2 regions of the Pseudomonas sp. NFX71 genome follow, and region 2 is predicted to be linked to the other one. Evidence: predicted binding sites of a transcription regulator. Region 2 holds the regulator's gene; the other holds the start of a gene.
What was found. The regulator sigma-54, encoded in region 2, starts transcription at its own class of promoters, with help from an activator protein. The targets are predictions, from matches to a motif close to ANTGGCATNNANNTTGCTNT.
Positions count from the first base shown of each region.

Region 1: ACM1ZW_RS04350 (pilin) is a predicted target of sigma-54. The motif match lies at 3,236-3,255, and genes of this name have one in related genera.

Region 1 covers NZ_CP182230.1:942,819-949,998, reverse strand. Annotated here, with positions in the region: gene ACM1ZW_RS04365 (prepilin peptidase) at 1-154, opposite strand, end outside; gene ACM1ZW_RS04360 (type II secretion system F family protein) at 156-1,373, opposite strand; gene pilB (type IV-A pilus assembly ATPase PilB) at 1,376-3,076, opposite strand; gene ACM1ZW_RS04350 (pilin) at 3,302-3,712, shown strand; gene ACM1ZW_RS04345 (BON domain-containing protein) at 4,018-4,374, shown strand; gene ACM1ZW_RS04340 (DUF2845 domain-containing protein) at 4,611-4,907, opposite strand; gene ACM1ZW_RS04335 (DUF748 domain-containing protein) at 4,907-7,180, opposite strand, start outside.
Region 2 covers NZ_CP182230.1:2,913,170-2,920,349, forward strand. Annotated here, with positions in the region: gene rapZ (RNase adapter RapZ) at 1-812, opposite strand, end outside; gene ptsN (PTS IIA-like nitrogen regulatory protein PtsN) at 815-1,279, opposite strand; gene hpf (ribosome hibernation-promoting factor, HPF/YfiA family) at 1,292-1,600, opposite strand; gene ACM1ZW_RS13330 (RNA polymerase factor sigma-54) at 1,675-3,168, opposite strand; gene lptB (LPS export ABC transporter ATP-binding protein) at 3,354-4,079, opposite strand; gene lptA (lipopolysaccharide transport periplasmic protein LptA) at 4,079-4,627, opposite strand; gene lptC (LPS export ABC transporter periplasmic protein LptC) at 4,614-5,186, opposite strand; gene ACM1ZW_RS13350 (KdsC family phosphatase) at 5,194-5,718, opposite strand; gene ACM1ZW_RS13355 (KpsF/GutQ family sugar-phosphate isomerase) at 5,718-6,692, opposite strand; gene ACM1ZW_RS13360 (ATP-binding cassette domain-containing protein) at 6,968-7,180, shown strand, end outside.

The DNA.
Region 1 (7,180 bases), 2.0 Mb from region 2:
GAATTTCATAGGCCTGCAGTCGCCATTCGCGCGCGAGCATTTTCGGCAGGCGCCAGATCACTACGTTGAGGAAGCTGCCGACCAGCAAGCCGACTATCAGTGCAATGCCGACAAACGCCAGCGGGTACAGGGTCAGGATTTCGTTCAGGGGCATGTCAGATCGCATTGCCGAGTTGGAAAATGGGCAGGTACATTGCAATCACCAGGCCGCCGACGATAACCCCCAGCACCACCATGATGAACGGCTCCATCAGACTGGTGAGGTTATCGACCATGTTGTCGACTTCGGCCTCATAGAAACTCGCGACCTTGTCGAGCATGTCGTCCAGTGCGCCGGACTCTTCGCCAATGGCGGTCATCTGGATCGCCATGTTCGGAAAGATGCCGGAGGTGCGCATGGAGAAATTCAGCTGCATCCCTGTCGACACATCCTGCTTGATGCGCAGCACCGCACGCTTGAACACGATGTTGCCGGTCGCGCCCGCCACCGATTCCAGCGCCTCGACCAGCGGCACGCCAGCGGCAAAGGTGGTCGACAGTGTGCGGGCGTAACGGGCCACGGCGGACTTGTACATCAGCGTGCCAATCAGCGGCAGTTTCAACAGCCAGGTGTCGGTCCGGTCGCGAAAGCCTTGTGATGTCCTGAAGGCGTGGCGCGCACCGAATATCGCAGCAATCAAAGCCCCCAGCATCACCCACCACCAATCCTGCATGAACTGCGACAGACCGATGACCATCACCGTGAACGCCGGCAATTGCGCACCTAATCCTTTGAACACCGACTCGAATTGCGGCACCACCTTGACCAGCAGAATGCCGGTGACGATGATCGCGACGAACACCACGGCCAGGGGATACGTCATGGCTTTCTTGATCTTGGCCTTGAGGCTTTCGCTCTTTTCCTTGTAGGTCGCGACGCGCTCCAACAGGGTGTCCAGCGCGCCGGCCTGTTCGCCGGCATCCACCAGGTTGCAGTAGAGCTCATCGAAATACTGCGGTTTTTTACGCAGGGCAGCGGCGAAACTGTTGCCCGCCGCGACCTCCTGTTTCACGTCGTCCACCAGTTTGCGCATGGCCGGGTTATCGAAGCCTTCGCCGATGATGTCGAACGACTGCAACAGCGGCACCCCGGCTTTCATCATGGTCGCCATCTGCCGGGTGAACAGGGCAATGTCATGCGCCTTGATGCGTTGGCCGAGGCTGAAAATCGCGGCGGACTTCTTGCGCACCTTGCCGGGATTGATGCCTTGCTTGCGCAATTGCGCCTTGATCAGCGCCGGGTTCTGACCGCTGAGTTCGCCGGTCATTTTCGTGCCTTTTTTATCCGTGCCTTCCCAGGCGTAAACGCTGATTTTCGCTGCTTTGACTGCCATGTTCAGTCCTTGGTGACCCGGTTGATTTCTTCAAGGCTGGTGATGCCTTGCATGGCCTTGATCAGCCCGGAAGTACGCAGGTCGTTGAAGCCGTCCTTGCGCATCTGGATATCGATTTCCAGCGAATTGCCTTCGGCCATGATCAGCCGTTGCAGGTCCGGTGTGTTCTTCACCACTTCATAAATTCCCACGCGCCCCTTGTAGCCAACGTTGCACTGGTCGCAACCGACCGGTTCATAGATCGTGAACGAGCCAATGCGTTCCTCGGGGAAGCCTTCCTTGATCAACGCCTCGCGGGGAATATCGATGGGTCTCTTGCAATGGCTGCACAGTTTGCGCGCAAGGCGCTGGGCGATGATCAGACTGACCGAGGTGGCGATGTTGAACCCCTGAATGCCCATGTTGTGCAGGCGGGTCAGGGTTTCCGCGGCGCTGTTGGTGTGCAGGGTCGACAGCACCAGGTGACCGGTCTGGGCGGCCTTGATGGCGATCTCCGCGGTTTCCAGGTCACGGATCTCGCCGACCATGATCACATCCGGGTCCTGGCGCAAAAACGAACGCAGCGCCTGGGCAAAGCCCAGCCCCTGCTTGGGGTTGACGTTGACCTGGTTGATGCCTTCCATGTTGATCTCCACCGGATCTTCGGCGGTGGAGATATTGATGTCCACGGTGTTGAGGATATTCAGCCCGGTATAGAGCGACACGGTCTTGCCCGAACCGGTAGGCCCGGTCACCAGGATCATCCCTTGTGGCTGCTTCAGTGCGGCCATGTACAGGTCTTTCTGGTCCGGCTCGTACCCGAGGGCGTCGATGCCCATTTGGGCGCTGGACGGGTCGAGGATCCGGATCACCACTTTCTCGCCCCACAGGGTCGGCAGGGTATTGACCCGGAAGTCGATGGACTTGCTCTTGGACAGGCGCATCTTGATCCGCCCGTCCTGGGGTTTGCGTCGCTCGGAGATGTCGAGGCTGGCCATAACTTTCAGGCGCGCGGCGATGCGGTTGGCCAGTTGAATCGGTGGCTTGGCGACTTCACGCAACATGCCGTCGGTGCGCATCCGCACGCGGTAGGTTTTCTCGTAGGGTTCGAAGTGCAGGTCGGATGAGCCGCTCTTGATTGCGTCGAGCAACATCTTGTGGACAAAGCGCACCACCGGCGCGTCGTCGGCGTCTTGCCCGGCGATGGCGTCCTGGTTGCGGTCGTCGATCGACTCGATGTCGACGCCATCGAGGTCGACGTCAGCCATGTCTTCGAGGCCGGAATTGTGGCTGTCGAAAAATTTCTCGATGGCGTCGCTGAGCTTGTCGTCCTCCACCAGGATGGCTTCGGTGTTCAGCCCGGTGCTGAACTGGATATCGTTGATGGCCTGGTAATTGGTCGGGTCGGAAACGCCGACGAACAACTTGTTGCCGCGCCGCCAGAGGGGCAGGGCGTTGTGCTGGCGAAGCAGTTTTTCGCTGACCAGCCCTTTGGGTTGGGACTCTTTGTCCAGGCAGTGGAGGTCCAGCAGCGCCATGCCGAAATGCTCGGAGGCGATCTCGGCGATCTGACGGCTTTTCACCAGTTTGTTCTGCACCAGATAACTGACCAGGGAGAGTTTCTGGCGTTGGGCTTGCTGATACGCCTGTTGCGCGCTTTTGTCAGTGAGCAGTTCGGCCATGACCAATTGCTTGGCCAGACCGCTAAGGGCGATGTCATTCATTGGGATACCGGACGCAGACAGTTCATGACTTATAGCCTAGTCAACCCAAGGAGCCAAACCAGCGCTGCTCTGGTGACAAAAAGTGTCAGTTAGTGCGGACCTTGGGTGCAGACAAAAGCGTCGCGTTGTTCTCGCGCCCCGTTAACAGGGGATTAACGGATTGGCACGGGCTGTGCTGCGGCTAATTCAGATCATGAGATGTCGACTCATGCATGGAGCTTGTCTATGAATACTCAAAAAGGTTTTACGCTGATCGAACTGCTGATCGTGGTGGCGATCATCGGGATTCTGGCGACATTTGCGTTGCCGGCTTATTCGAAATATCAGGCCCGGGCCAAAGTTACGGCCGGGCTTGCTGAGATTTCTGCTTTAAAAGTGAATTTTGAAGATGTGCTGAATCAGGGGGTCAATCCGGATTTGGCCAAAGTGGGTGGCACGTCGCCTACCACCAATTGCACGATCACTGCTTCGGGTACAGCCTCTGACGGCAAAGGTACTATCGGTTGCACGATTCTTAATGCGCCAGCGCCAGTTCTTAGCAAGACCATTACGCTGACCCGCGACCCGACAACCGGCTGGGCGTGTACGACCAAGGTCGATGCCGACTATGCCCCAGGCGGATGTGTTGCTAACTAAGAGCCTGTTCTGCCTCGCTTGAAATATGCCCCGTTAAAACGGGGCATTTTTTTTGATAGCCCAAAGGAAAAAAAGAAAACCCCGAGAATTCATGGCCTTAGGCCCACGCCAAAACCCGCAACTTGCATGTACATATTTTCAAAGTCATGCAATTTGCATGATTCCGAAAATTTCACTTTTATATATATCATTGATTTATAACGATTTTTTATCTGTCTCAAACTTGGCACAGCGTTCGCAATATACCCAGTAACCCTGCTGACAAGACATGCAGCAGACTTTATGAAAAAACAGGAGTTACTCGTATGAAGAAGTTCGCTATCGCTGCCGCTACTGCTACCGCGCTGACCCTGACCATGGCCAACGCTGCATTTGCTCAAACCACCCAGGCTACCCAGTCCCCAATGGTGCTGGCTGCTGGTGAAGTGACAGAAGCCAAAGAAGCAACCTCTGACACCTGGATCACCACCAAAGTCAAAGCTGACCTGGTGACCGAAAAAGGCATTCCTGGTACCGACATCAAGGTTGAAACCAACAAAGGTGTTGTTTCCCTGTCGTCTACCGTCGCGGTGACTGACGCTCAGAAAGCCACTGCTGTGGCCATCACCAAGAAAATCAAAGGCGTCAAAGCGGTCTCCGCTGACGGCCTGAAAGCCGAGTAAGGCAAGACTTCTCGCCTGGACCGGGAGAAGACGCGGTAGACGGGCCGAGTCATACGTCCGCCGCGACTTGAGAGTTCATGCGACGGCCACAAGGATGTGGCCATTACAGGCCCCGGACATTCGTGTTCGGGGCCTGTTCTATTGTGGGCGCACAAAAAAAGATCGCTGCCTTCGACAGCGCCTACAGATATCCACATTCCCTGTAGGCGCTGCCGAAGGCTGCGATCTTTTGCTCTTCAGTTACCGCGCTTGCTGGTGATCTGCTTCAACCGATTCCCTTCAAACCGCAGATACTGGTACATCCCGCCGCTGGGTCCGTAGGTCCATTCCTCGACCTGGAATTCTTCCCGGCGATTGGCACTGCGCTTGTAGCCCAACAGGTCGCGGCTGACCGGCTCACCGCACTTCTGCAGCACCTCGCTGGACCTGTCCCCGACGCTGACCAACTGACTGCCGCAACGCAGGGTATCGGCGGCCGAAGCCTGACTGGCCGCGAGTGCCAGGGTCAGGCCGACCAGCAATTGTTTGATCATCACTCGGCGTCCAGATGCAGTGGTGTCACCACCTTGCCGTCACTTTCCGCTTCGCCGAGGCTGGCGTCGATGAAATACACGCGGTCGTCGGCCAACTGTCCCTTGTCGACCAGATAATCCTTGATGCTGCTGGCACGGTCCTGGCCCAGTTGGCGCAACAGCACGTCGCTGGTACTCCAGAACTTGATCACGTCCGCGCGCATTTTCGCGGTGCGTTCTTCCTTGCCCAGATCCTTCCATTCGGCGGGTGGCTGGGTTTTCAGGCGAGTGCGGTAGATGCCTTCCAGCAGCGGGCCTTTCTCGCTGTCCGGTACTTGCAGCAGCGAAGCCTGCGCCGGCACCTTGTCGCCGCGACGCTGGAGCATTTTGTAGTAGTTGTACTGGTATTCCCGCTCCAGGCGTTGCTCGGCGATCGGCGGACCATCACTGCTGGCGGCAGCGGTGCCTTCGATTTCCAGGCGCAACGCCGGACGTTCCTTGAGGGCCTGGGACAGTTTGACCAACGAGCCCTCGGCCTCCTTGCTCAGGTCGCTGGAACCTGGTGCGAACGACACCGTGCCCAGGTCTTCCGAGCCACCGCCACTGACCAGTCCGCCGATCATTTTGAACGGCGCGGCGGCGGCCTTGACGATCAGGTTGCGCAGGGTCTGCCAGACAATCGGCATGACGCTGAATTGTGGATTGTTGAGGTCGCCGGTGACCGGCAGTTCGATGGAAATCTTGCCGTCGACGTCCTTGAGCAGGGCAATCGCCAGTTTCAACGGCAGGCTGACGGCGTCCGGGCTGTCGACCTTTTCACCGAGCTGCAACTGCTCGACCACCACTTTGTTTTCAGCCTTGAGCTGACCTTTGGTGATCAGGTAATGCAGGTCGAGATTGAGCCGACCCTTGCGGATACGGTAGCCGGCGAACTTGCCGGAGTAGGGCGTCAGCGTGGTCAGCTCGACGCGTTTGAAACTGGTGGCGATGTCGAGGCTGGCCATTGGGTCGAACGGATTGACCGAGCCCTTGATGGTCACCGGTGCGTAGCGATCGACCTTGCCTTTGATGTCCACGGTCGCCGGTTTCGCCTGACGGCTGTCGATGGTGCCGATCTGGCCGTTGAGCTGTTGCACGGCGGTGGCGAAGTTCGGGGTCAGACTGAAGTCGGCAAAGTTGGCCGAGCCGTCATTGATGGCAACCCCGCCAATGTGGATGCCCAGCGGTTTGTCCTTGCTGGCGGCGGGTTTGGCGGCGGCCGTTTTGGCCCCGGAGTCGGGCGGCTGCGGGATCAGCAGGTCATCGACGTTGGTGGTGCGGTCATCGTTGATCATGAAGCGCACATAGGGCTGGAACAGGTTGATCCGGTCGATCGACAGGCTGTCGCCGTGCTGATAATTCAAGCCTTCGACCACCACCTGCTGCCACTTGAGAAAGTCGCGGGTTTTCAGGGTGTCGAGGGTGTGCAGCTGATCGATTTGCGCGCGTCCTGTCACGCTCAGCGCCAACGGCTCGGTGCTTTTCAGGTTGACTGCGAGGTCGCTGCCGAGCATGCCGCTGCGCAGTTCGAGGCGAATGAACGGGTTGATGTAGGACTGGGCAACCCGCAGGTCGATGTCCTTGGTCTGCACGTTGAGCCTGGCGCTGACCGGGGCCAGATTGACCTCGCCATCGGCGGTGATCTTGCCTTGCTTGCCCACGCCGGTGTCGAGCTTGAGGGTAAAGGGCGAGCCATTGAGGCTGTCGAAATTCTGCAGGTCCAGGTTCAGCGGGGTCAGGTCCAGCGTCACGGCGGGTTGCGCTTTTCGATCAGCCAGGTGCACCTGGTAATCGCGCAGTTGCACGTCCTTGAGCACTACCTGCCAAGGCTTGCTCGGCGCGGCAGGCGCTTTCGGCGAGTCGGCGGCTGCCGGCGTGCTGACGGGCTCGGCTTTGGCTTTCGTAGCTTCCTTGGACGGTTGGCTGGCGAACAGTTTCTGCCAGTCGAGTTGGCCGTCCGCTTCGAGCGCCGCCCAGGTTTCCAGTTTATTGCTGCGAATCTTGCCGACCACGACTTGCTGTTTGGCCAGGTCCACGGTGGTGTCGGTGATGTCCAGTCGCGCGAGTTTCGCCAGCGGTCGACCGTCCGGGGCATTGATGGCGAAAGGCGCGACGCTGACCGCTACGTTGCTCAGCAGCAGTTCGGTTTCCTTGGACAAGTTGAGCTTGTAGTCGGTGCTCAGGTTCAGCACGCCGTTTTCCAGCACCAGCGGCAGCGCGTCGCGCACATAAGGCCAAAAGGCTTTCATCTGGCC
Region 2 (7,180 bases):
TGCAGGACCTGGCCCAGACGTTCGGTCAGGTACACGGAGCGGTGATGCCCGCCGGTACAGCCAATGGCAATGGTGACATAAGCACGGTTGCTGGCGGCAAAGCGGGGCAGCCATTTGAGCAGGTAAGTGGAAATGTCTTGGAACATCTCCTCGACGTCCGGCTGGGCCGCCAGGTACTCGGCAACCGGCTGGTCAAGCCCGGACTGATCGCGTAGCTCCGGCTTCCAATAAGGGTTCGGCAGGCAGCGCACGTCGAACACCAGATCGGCGTCCACCGGCATGCCGCGCTTGAATCCGAACGATTCCACCAGGAACGCAGTGCCGGGTTCCGGTTGGTTCAGCAGGCGCAATTTGATGGTATCGCGCAGCTGATAAAGGTTCAGGTTGGTGGTATTGACCTTGAGATCGGCGAGGTCGGCAATCGGCCCGAGCAGGTTGGTTTCATCGTTGATCGCCTCGGCCAGCGAGCGATTGGCGCTGCTCAGCGGGTGACGGCGGCGGGTTTCCGAAAAACGCTTGAGCAAGGTTTCTTCGTCGGCATCCAGGTACAGGACGTCGCATTGGATATGCCGGCTGCGGACTTCTGCGAGCAGTTCCGGAAAACGGGTCAGGTGGCTCGGCAAGTTGCGCGCATCGATGGAGACGGCAACCAGCGGCTGCGCCAGCTCTGTGTGAATCAACGCACGCTCGGCCAGTTCCGGCAGCAACCCGGCGGGCAGGTTGTCGATGCAGTAATAGCCGTTGTCCTCGAGAACATCGAGCGCGGTGCTTTTACCTGAGCCGGAACGGCCACTGACGATGATCAAGCGCATGATTAGTGCCTGTTTTGCTCGTCCAGGACAACCTGATACAAGGCTTCATTGCTCGGTGCGCTGCGCAGGCGATCACGGACTTCCTTGCGATCAAGCATGCTGGCGATCTGCCGGAGCAATTCAAGGTGCGCATCGGTAGCCGCTTCCGGGACCAGCAGAACGAACAGCAGGTCAACCGGGGCGCCGTCGATGGCGTCGAAATCGATGGGGGCATCCAGGTGCATCAAGGCACTGATGGGCGAGGTGCAGCCTTTCAGGCGGCAGTGGGGGATAGCGATGCCGTTACCAAAACCGGTCGAGCCAAGTTTTTCACGGGCAATCAAAGCCTCGAAGACATCTTGCATCTCCAGATCCAGCACTTCTTTATGGATAAGGTTGGCAATTTGCTCGAGGGCTTTCTTTTTGCTGCCGCCCGGCACGTTCACGAGGGAACGGCCGGGGGTCAGGATGCTTTCAAGTAGGATCATGGGTTGGGAGTGTTAACGACCGGTCGCGCCCTGGAGGAGGCTTTGGGTCTTTTCCTTATGCTTTTTGAGTTGTTTATCCAGCTTGTCGGTCAGCGCGTCGATCGCCGCGTACATGTCGGTATGTTCCGCGTTTGCGACCACTTCATTGCCGGGAATATGCAGCGTGGCTTCGATTTTCTGCTTCAGCTTCTCGACCGTCATCGTGACTTGCACGTTGGTGATCTTGTCGAAATGCCGCTCTAATCGTTCGAGTTTTTCGCCGATGTAGGTGCGAAGAGGTTCGGTCACTTCCAGTTGGTGTCCACTGATGTTGACTTGCATACAGCTTCTCCTTCGTTGCCAGTGCATAAAGCGGTAGATCAGATGATCTACCACTGGAACGCTGTGGCGTGGCTCTACATCAACCGCTTGCGTTCGCTCGAAGGCGCGATCCCGAGGGATTCGCGGTACTTGGCGACGGTGCGGCGAGCCACCTGAATGCCTTGTGCCTCCAGTAAACCAGCGATCTTGCTGTCACTCAACGGCTTTTTCTGATTTTCCGCAGCAACCAGTTTTTTGATGATCGCGCGGATCGCCGTGGACGAGCATTCGCCGCCTTCGGAGGTGCTGACGTGGCTGGAGAAAAAGTATTTCAGCTCATATATGCCCCGAGGGGTATGCATGAATTTTTGCGTGGTCACCCGTGAAATCGTCGATTCGTGCATGCCCACCGCTTCGGCGATGTCATGCAGGACCAGCGGTTTCATCGCTTCGTCGCCGTATTCCAGAAAGCCGCGTTGATGCTCGACGATCTGGGTGGCAACTTTCATCAGGGTTTCGTTACGGCTTTGCAGGCTCTTGATGAACCAGCGGGCCTCTTGCAACTGATTGCGCATGAAGGTGTTGTCGGCGCTGGTGTCGGCGCGACGCACGAAACCGGCGTATTGAGCGTTGACCCGCAGTCGCGGTACCGATTCCTGATTCAGTTCTACCAGCCAGCGCTCGTTGTCCTTGCGCACGATCACATCGGGGACCACGTATTCGGCTTCACTGGACTCGATCTGCGAGCCAGGGCGTGGGTTGAGGCTCTGTACCAGTTCGATGACCTGGCGCAGTTCGTCTTCCTTCAGCTTCATGCGGCGCATCAGCTGGCTGTAGTCGCGGCTGCCGAGCAAGTCGATATAGTCGGTGACCAGGCGCTTGGCCTCGGCCAGCCAAGGCGTCTTGGCGGGCAGCTGGCGCAATTGCAGCAGCAGGCATTCACCAAGGTTGCGGGCGCCGATGCCGGCCGGCTCGAATTGCTGGATGCGATGCAGGACGGCTTCGATTTCGTCCAGTTCGATGTCGAGTTCCGGATCGAAAGCTTCGAGGATTTCCTCGAGGGTTTCGTCCAGGTAGCCCTGGTTGTTGATGCAATCGATCAGGGTCACGGCGATCAGACGATCGGTGTCGGACATCGGCGCCAGGTTCAATTGCCACAAGAGATGGCTTTGCAGGCTTTCACCGGCCGATGTGCGGGTGGTGAAATCCCACTCGTCGTCATCGTTGCTCGGCAGGCTGCTGGCGCTGGTCTGGTAGACGTCTTCCCATGCGGTGTCGACGGGCAGTTCGTTGGGAATGCGCTCGTTCCAGTCGCCCTCATCGAGGTTGTCCACCGTCGGGGCGGTTTCCTGGTAGGAGGGCTCTGAAACATCGGCGTTGGGTTGCTGTTCGGCTTTGTCGGCCAAGGGGTCGGCGTTATCGAAGTCGTCGCCTTCTTCCTGGCGTTCGAGCATCGGATTGGACTCCAGGGCTTCCTGGATTTCCTGTTGCAGGTCCAGGGTCGACAATTGGAGCAGGCGGATGGCCTGTTGCAGCTGCGGTGTCATCGTCAGCTGCTGGCCCATTCTCAAGACTAGCGATGGTTTCATGGCAGGGGCTTAACACCTTATTCGCCGGCGCACATGCGCCATCCACTACAGGGCGCCGGAGCGCCAAACATAAGCAAATTATATGCCTGAAACTGCAACGTTTGCCTAGAGCGCTGTAACAATAAAAAATTGTTGATTTTTTATCGAGACAAGCGCTCGGCGACTAGCCAGAGACGCCCTGATGCTTACAGGCGGAACTCATGGCCCAGATAGACTTCTTTCACGAGGTCGTTGGCCAGGATGGTGGCAGAATCACCTTCGGCGATCAGCTGGCCATCGTTGACGATGTAGGCGGTTTCGCAGATATCCAGGGTCTCACGGACGTTGTGGTCGGTGATCAGCACGCCAATGCCCTTGGCCTTGAGGTGGTAGATGATCTGCTTGATGTCGCCCACCGAAATCGGGTCCACACCGGCGAAGGGTTCGTCGAGGAGGATGAATTTCGGGTTGGTTGCCAGTGCACGGGCGATTTCCACGCGGCGGCGTTCACCACCGGACAGGCTCATGCCGAGGTTGTCCCGGATGTGGCTGATGTGGAATTCCTGCAGCAGGCTTTCCAGCTCTTTGCGGCGATCGGCCTTGTCGAGTTCCTTGCGGGTCTCGAGGATTGCCATGATGTTGTCGGCAACCGAGAGTTTGCGGAAGATCGACGCTTCTTGTGGAAGATAGCCGATACCGGCCTTCGCACGACCGTGCATCGGCTGGTGGCTGACGTCCAGATCGTCGATCAGGACGCGGCCCTGATCGGCCTGGACGAGGCCGACGATCATGTAGAAGCAGGTGGTCTTGCCGGCGCCGTTAGGACCAAGCAGGCCGACGATCTGACCGCTGTCGATGGACAGGCTGACGTCGCGCACGACCTGGCGGCTCTTGTAGCTCTTGGCCAGATGCTGAGCTTTCAGAGTTGCCATTACGGGGCCTTTTGCTCTTCGGTTTTCTTTTTCGGCTGGATCACCATGTCGATCCGCGGGCGCGATTCGGTCACGTTGGTGCCTGTGGCACGGCCGGCGCTGGCGAGCTTTTTATTGGTGTCGTAGACGATTTTCTCGCCTTGGGTAACGTTGCCGTCCTTGTCGATGACTTTCGCCTTATCGATCAGCACGACGCGGTCTTGGGAGGCGTGGTACTGGATAGTCACGCCGTACCCCTGAACTGGTTTGGTGTCGCCAGCGGTCTGCAACTGCTCGAAGTAGGCCAGGTTGCCGACCGAAGTCACGACGTCAATGTCGCCGGCTGCGGTGCGGGTGATGGTGACCTTGTTGCCGGTAACCTTCATCGAGCCCTGGGTAATGATCACATCGCCGGTGTAGGTGGCAACGCCATTCTTGTCGTCCAGTTGGGCGTCGTCGGCCTGAATGCGGATAGGCTGCTGTTGATCGTTCGGCAGAGCCCAGGCGCTCACGCTTCCCAGTGCTGCGCCCAGACCGAGCAAAATAGGGAGAGTTTTAACGAGCCTCATACTGTCCTCTTACGTTCGATAGCAGGTGTATCCTGCTTTCTTTCAAATACGCTTTCATTCCCTTGCCAGTCGAGACACCACCAGCGCCGTCGATTCTAACGGGTTGATCGGTCTGCGCATATTGCTGCTGCGGGAACACTGTCATGCGGGTGGTGGTAATCAGGGTCTTGCGGTTTTTCTCGTCGAAACGGGTGATGCGCACCGAGTCGATCAGCTCGACCTGGGTGCCATCCGGATTGACTTCACCGTGTTCGCTCTGGACGTGCCAGGGGAATTGGGTGCCGCGGAACAGGTTCAGGTCCGGATTGGTCAACAGCGTCACTTCGGTCGCCTTCAGGTGTTCAACCTTGTCCGACGTCATTTCGTACTGCAGTTTGCCGTCCGGCAGGTACTGCACGCTGTGGGCGTTGAGTGCGTAATAGTCGATCGCGCTTTCATCGACCTTTGCCACCGGCTGGTCGAGGAAGCGTTCCGGGCTGATGTTCCAGTAGCCGACCGCCGCAAAAATTGCTGCGATGCAACCGAACACCAGGATGTTGCGAAATTTCTTGCTCAGCATAGTTGGCTCACAGGTACGCGGCGTTGGCCGCATCGAGGCGGCCCTGGGCGCGCAGGATCAATTCGCAGAATTCGCGGGCGGCACCCTCGCCACCACGGGCCTGGGTGATGCCATGGGCGTGTTCACGCACGAAGCCGGCGGCATTGGCCACCGCCATGCCCAGGCCTACGCGGCGAATCACCGGCAGGTCTGGCAGGTCGTCACCAAGGTAGGCGACTTGCTCATAGCTTAGGTTGAGTTGGGCGAGAAGTTCGTCCAGCACCACCAGTTTATCTTCGCGCCCCTGATACAGGTGGGGAATGCCGAGGTTCTTTGCCCGTCGCTCGACCACCGGTGTCTTGCGGCCGCTGATGATAGCGGTCTGTACGCCGGCTGCCATCAACATCTTGATACCCTGGCCGTCGAGCGTGTTGAAGGTCTTGAATTCGCTGCCGTCTTCAAGGAAGTACAAACGCCCGTCGGTCAGGACGCCATCGACGTCGAAGACGGCCAGTTTGATCTGTTTGCCGCGTTGCAGCAGGTCCGTGCTCATTACATTACTCCCGCACGCAGCAAGTCGTGCATGTTCAAGGCGCCGACCGGACGGTCTTCGCTGTCGACCACGACCAGCGCGTTGATTTTATGGTCTTCCATGATTTTCAGGGCCTCGGCGGCGAGCATCTCGGCGCGGGCAGTCTTGCCGTGGGCGGTCATGACCTGGTCGATCGTCGCACTGTGAATATCGATGCTGCGATCCAGGGTGCGACGCAAATCGCCGTCGGTGAAGATCCCGGCGAGTGTGCCGTCGGCTTCCAGGATGACGGTCATGCCCAGACCCTTGCGGGTCATTTCCATCAGCGCGTCCTTGAGCAGTGTGCCGCGCTGGACTTGCGGCAGCTCCTGCCCGGCATGCATGACGTTTTCCACTTTCAACAGCAGGCGTCGGCCCAGCGCGCCACCAGGGTGGGAAAAGGCAAAGTCTTCAGCGGTAAAGCCGCGGGCTTCGAGCAGCGCAACGGCCAGGGCGTCGCCCATGACCAGGGCGGCAGTGGTCGACGATGTCGGCGCCAGGTTCAGCGGACAGGCTTCGTGTTCGACATGCACGTTGAGATTGACTTCGGCGGCCTTGGCCAGCGGAGAGTCGGGGTTGCCGGTCACGCTGATCAACTTGATGCCCAGGCGTTTGATCAACGGCAGCAGGGTGACGATTTCATTGGTGGAACCGGAGTTCGACAGGGCCAGGATGATGTCGTCACGGGTGATCATGCCCATGTCGCCGTGGCTGGCTTCGGCCGGGTGCACGAAGAAAGCCGTGGTGCCGGTGCTGGCCAGGGTAGCGGCAATCTTGTTGCCGATATGTCCGGATTTGCCCATGCCGACCACGACTACGCGGCCTTTGCTGGCCAGAATCATCTCGCAAGCGCGTACGAAATCTGCGTCGATATGGGGCAGCAAGCCTTGTACGGCTTCCAGTTCGAGGCGGATGGTGCGTTGTGCTGATTGAATCAGGTCGCTGGATTGGCTCATGTCAGAAATCGTATAGCCTGATGAAAAGGCGGCGATTATAGCGGTAATGATCGAAACCCTCACGCAAGTTCGTCGCGCTTTGACATTCCCTGTTACCGAATCCCTCTAAATAAAGCTTTTTACCGCTCAGGTTGCTGAACAAGGCCAGGCTTGGCCCTTGGGCGCTTGGCCTTTGCAGTGATATAGTTCGCCGCCAGTTCGGCCTGCCCGGGAGGTATGTGCTTTCGCAAGGAAGTCAGGCGTCCGAGTGAGAGGCTGCATCGCAAGGAGTTTAGATGAGTGCCGATAACGCCTACGCGGTCGAGCTGAAGGGACTGACCTTCAAGCGCGGTGCGCGCAGCATTTTCAATAACGTCGATATCCGTATTCCGCGCGGCAAGGTCACCGGCATCATGGGGCCTTCCGGGTGTGGCAAGACCACACTGTTGCGTTTGATGGGCGCCCAATTGCGTCCGACCAAGGGCGAAGTCTGGGTCAACGGTCAGAAC